2 regions of the Novosphingobium sp. DS6-6 genome follow, and region 1 is predicted to be linked to the other one. Evidence: riboswitches for the same ligand, from Rfam matches in the RefSeq annotation. Region 1 holds a riboswitch; the other holds the start of a gene.

Region 1 (2,193 bases):
ACCGGCACGCGCAGCGCGCGCGCGCGCAGCACGGCACCGGCCATGGCGGCAATCTCGCGCCCGCCCAGCCGGCGCAGCGTCTCGAACGGGGTGGACGGCGCATCGGCATGGAGCGCGAGCGCGCGTTCGATCACCGCGACTTTGCGCGCAACGCCCGCGCGATCGAGCCCGGTGCCCGGCCCGGCCCAGTCCGCCGCGGTGCCGCCCAAGCTGTGCGCGCAAAGCGCGGCGGCGGCCGTGGTATTGCCGATGCCCATTTCCCCCAGCGTCAGAATATCGAGATCGGGGGTGACCGCCGCTGCCCCGGCGTTGATCGCGGCGAGGCATTCGGCCTCGCTCATCGCGGGGCCGGTGGTGAAATCGGCCGTCGGCCGATCCAGATCGAGCGGCACTACCCGCAGATCGAGCCCCGCCGCCCCGGCCAGGGCGTTTATCGCGGCGCCGCCCGCGGCAAAATTCGCCACCATGGCGGCCGTGACGCTGGCGGGAAAGGCGCTGACACCATGCACGACAACACCGTGGTTGCCGGCAAAGATGGCAGTGCGCCCACGAACGATCACCGGCTGTTCGCGCCCCTGCCAGCCGGCCATGAACACGGCCAGGTCTTCCAGGCGGCCGAGCGATCCCGGCGGCTTGGTAAGCACGGCCTGGCGGGCACGGGCAGCGCCCATGGCGGCTTCATCGGGCGCGGACAATGCGGACAGCGCGCCGGCAAAGGCGGCAGGCGTGGCAAACGCGCTCATGCCGCAACGAACCCCGCCGGCGGAGTACGGGCGATGAAATGCCCTTTGACCCCAGGCGGCCACTGCGCGAACGGCACTTCGCCATGCGGGCTTTGCGCATAGGCCGCGGCATAAGCGAGAATGGCGGCGGCCGCCCCTTCATCGGGCGCGAACCGGCCCAGCACATAGCCCAGTTTCCCCGGCGCGCGCAGATGCACGGTGCATGATTGGGCACAGGCGAACAGGCACGCCATTTCCTGGATGGCAATGCCGGCAAAGCGGCCATCCTTCTGCTGCGCGGCGCGCAGTGCCGCCGCCAGCCGGGCGCCACCGCGCCGCTCGTCGCCATGGTGGCAGGTATTGCAGGCCACGATGGCGGGGCCTTCGTCAACGGGAGTAAGCATGCAAGAGCCTTCCACGCGCCGGGCGATGGAACAGGGCAAGGGCCTGCCGGTATCGATCCGGCCGGACGCGCGGTGGCAGGCCGGCGCACGAAGCCCGCCACAAAGCGACCCGTGCAGCCCCGGCCGCACATGTGCTCGTCGCCCAGACGGAAGCATTACCGTGCCCGGACCATCCCCTGGATCAAGGCAAGAGCGACCGATGCGCCGGCAGGTCTCCTGGCTCGCGGGTCAGGGCTTGATGCAAGCCTTCCCAGGCCGCTGCCGGCCCAGTGGCGATCCCCGGCACGAAAGGGGATCGGTTGCATCGCGCTCGCCGCTTACAGTTGCAGGGACAGCTGCGGACTTGGGGACGAAGCCCCCGCACCGCATTCCCGATTAAGCCCCTTTCGGGGCACCGACGCGATCTTTCAGAAGACAAGGCGCAAGGCCCTGCCCCGGCGCACCCTCTAGACCAGATCGGCCGGCAAGCCAACCGCCCTTGACCGCACCCGGATCGCGGCGCCGGTCAGGGCCGCGGATCGTCCGGTGGCGGCGGTCACGGTGCTGGCGCTTCGAACCGTCGCTGCACGAGCTGATCGACCAGGGCGACTTTCTCCGCTTCGGAAAACCGGATCGTCGTTTTGCCGAGAAACCGCGCGAGGCGCATCATCATGTGCCAGGCGGTATCCTGCGTGATGCCAAGATCCCGGGCCAGCTGGGTGCTGGCGATGCATCGCGGATGGGCCGCGATCAACCGCACGGCGATCAGCCAGTGCCGCAAGGGAAGCTTGCTGCCGCCGAAAACCGTGCCCGCGCGAACGTTGAAGCGTTTGGCACAGGCGCGGCAGCGCATCTGCTCCCGCTCGTCCTGCACGTTCACTTTCCGGGAGCCGCAATGCGGGCAGGAAACGCCGTCGGGCCAGCGGATCGCACGCACGAATTCGATCGCCCCCGCTTCATCGGGAAACGCCCGCTGCGCCCACTGTCTTCGCCACAGGCGCACGCCGCGCGCGGTCATCGCTCCCTCATGATCCTGGCACTTTGGTATATAGATTTCGCACGCCGGCCGCATTGTCAATTCGTGAGTG
Region 2 (2,193 bases), on a different contig from region 1:
AACGCCGAGCCGGGGAAGCTTTCGCCAGCACGTTCGAACGGCTGCAGGCTTTCGGTCGGGTTGCGGGCCGCGGCCGGGACGATTCCGGGGGAGCCCCAGCCGATCGCGCCCAGGGCCAGGCCCAGCGCGCCGACCGCGGCAATGCCGGCCGCCCGCTCCGCCAGCCGGGAAAACGGGCGATGCTGATAGCGCCACGATGTCATGTCGCGGCGGCGGATGCGGGCGGTGAAATCGCGCGGGCGCACCGGCGGCAGCACAAGCCCGGCGACCAGCGCCGCTTCGGCCTGCCTGCGCTGCGCGGCGCACAGGCGCGCCTCTTGCCCCAGCGGCGGCATCAAAGCCTCGGGCGGCAGAGTGGGCGTGGCGCCGGCAGGAGGAATCGGCTGAGGCATGTATGCGACGGCTGGCCTTTCCACCCCGCGTTAGGCGGCTAGTTCAAGCCATGCACGGCGGGATTCGGTCACGTCCCGATAAGGCACAGGCTGCTACGGTCTGGTTAACCGGTGCTGAGGGCTTGCCCCTTCGGGCATGCCGCGCTATCGACTGGCGCGACGCCACCGGTGCCCGCTTATCGCGGGCTAAGAGGGAAGCCGGACCAAACCGGCGCTGCCCCCGCAACTGTTTCCGGAAGAGCGCCACGCCCTTGTGCGCCACTGGCCCTTTGCGGGCTGGGAAGGTCGGTGTGTCGCGATGACTCCGGATGAGCCAGGAAACCTGCCGGTGTGTGGTCGTTCCGCGGCCGGGCGGGGTGTACCGGGCGCAAGCGTGGTGAGTTTCCGCCCCCAAGGCCCGGCGGACCTCCCGCCATGGACGGCAAGACTGTCCATCGGCCGGGAGGAAACGTCATGAAGACATCGCCACTTGTGCTGGCCGGCATTCTCGTGCTGGCCGTTCCCGCGCATGCAGAGGAGGCGCCGGCACCCGATGCGGGCGCCGCTGACGGTGCACAGATCACCGTGCTGGCTACCGGCAACGCCATCGCGCTGGATCAGACCGGCCAGGCCATCACCGTTCTGCCATTGCAGACGATCGAGGCGGTGCAGGGGCAGGACTTGACCCGCGTGCTCGAACGCGTGCCTGGCCTGACCTATTCGCGCACCGGCGGTCTGGGTGCGCAGACCGCCGTGCGCCTGCGCGGCGGGGAAGGGCAGCACACCCTGGTGCTGATCGACGGAGCGCGGGCGGAAGATCCCGCGGCAGCCTCGGGCGGGTTCGATTTCGGCACGCTGACCACTGGCGGGATCGAGCGGATCGAGGTGCTGCGCGGTTCGAACTCGGTGATCTGGGGCAGTTCCGCCATCGGCGGGGTCATCGCCATCACGACGCGCGAAATCGATGGCGTCGCAGCTTCGGCCGAGGCGGGATCGCGCAATTCCTATAACGCCGATGCCATCGCGGGCGTCGAGCGCGCGCGTTATGCGCTTTCGGTCAACGGCGGCTATGTCACCACCGATGGCGTCTCGGCCGCGGCCAGCGGCAGCGAGCGCGACGGCTATGACCAATGGCGTGTCGGGGGCAAGGGCCGGTTCAACCTTACCGACACGCTCTCGCTTTTCGCGACCGCGCGCTATGCCAATGGCAAGACGCAGATCGACGGTTATCCCGCGCCGACCTATACCTTCGGCGATACGCCGGAATACAGCACCACGCGGCAGTTCTTCGGCCGCGCCGGGCTGAATTTCACGGGCAGCGCGCTTACTTTCAACGCCGCTTACGCGCTATCCGATACGCGCCGGCGCTATTACACCGGCGGGGCCGACGATACGTTCGAATATGGCTACAACGGCCGCAGCGAAAGGGTCGAGCTCAACGGGCGCTACACGCTGCCGTCCGGTTTCGCGCTCGATTTCGGGGCCGACCGCGAATGGACCCGGTTCGACAGCACGTTCGATGCGCGGCAGCGCGCGCATCTTACCAGCGGCCACGCCATGCTGGGCTGGTACAGTGCCAAGGCAAGCCTTGCCGGCGGCGTGCGCTATGACGAACAGAGCCAGTTCGGCAGCAATTGGAGCCTGGGGGCCAATGGAACGGTGGACGTGCTGCCCGGCCTGCGCCTGAACGCCAGCTATGGCGAAGGCTTTCGTGCGCCCACGCTCTATCAGCTGTTTTCGCCCGATTACGGCAATCGCAATCTCAGCCCGGAGCGCAGCCGCAGCTATGACCTGGGCCTTGCCTATGCCAGCGCCGATGGGA

The links. A riboswitch is a leader RNA that binds a small molecule or an ion and turns the genes downstream of it on or off. The one in region 1 is predicted to bind cobalamin.
Region 2: another riboswitch for cobalamin. It lies ahead of AC3EDY_RS06075 (TonB-dependent receptor plug domain-containing protein); the one in region 1 lies ahead of AC3EDY_RS13440 (DUF1636 domain-containing protein).

The regions. Positions count from the first base shown of each region.
Region 1 is NZ_JBYNTS010000012.1:8,715-10,907, reverse strand. Features, by position in the region: gene cobT (nicotinate-nucleotide--dimethylbenzimidazole phosphoribosyltransferase) at 1-743, opposite strand, end outside; gene AC3EDY_RS13440 (DUF1636 domain-containing protein) at 740-1,126, opposite strand; cobalamin riboswitch at 1,316-1,540, opposite strand; gene AC3EDY_RS13435 (transposase) at 1,662-2,123, opposite strand.
Region 2 is NZ_JBYNTS010000004.1:28,443-30,635, reverse strand. Features, by position in the region: gene AC3EDY_RS06080 (cell wall hydrolase) at 1-392, opposite strand, end outside; cobalamin riboswitch at 542-735, shown strand; gene AC3EDY_RS06075 (TonB-dependent receptor plug domain-containing protein) at 846-2,193, shown strand, end outside.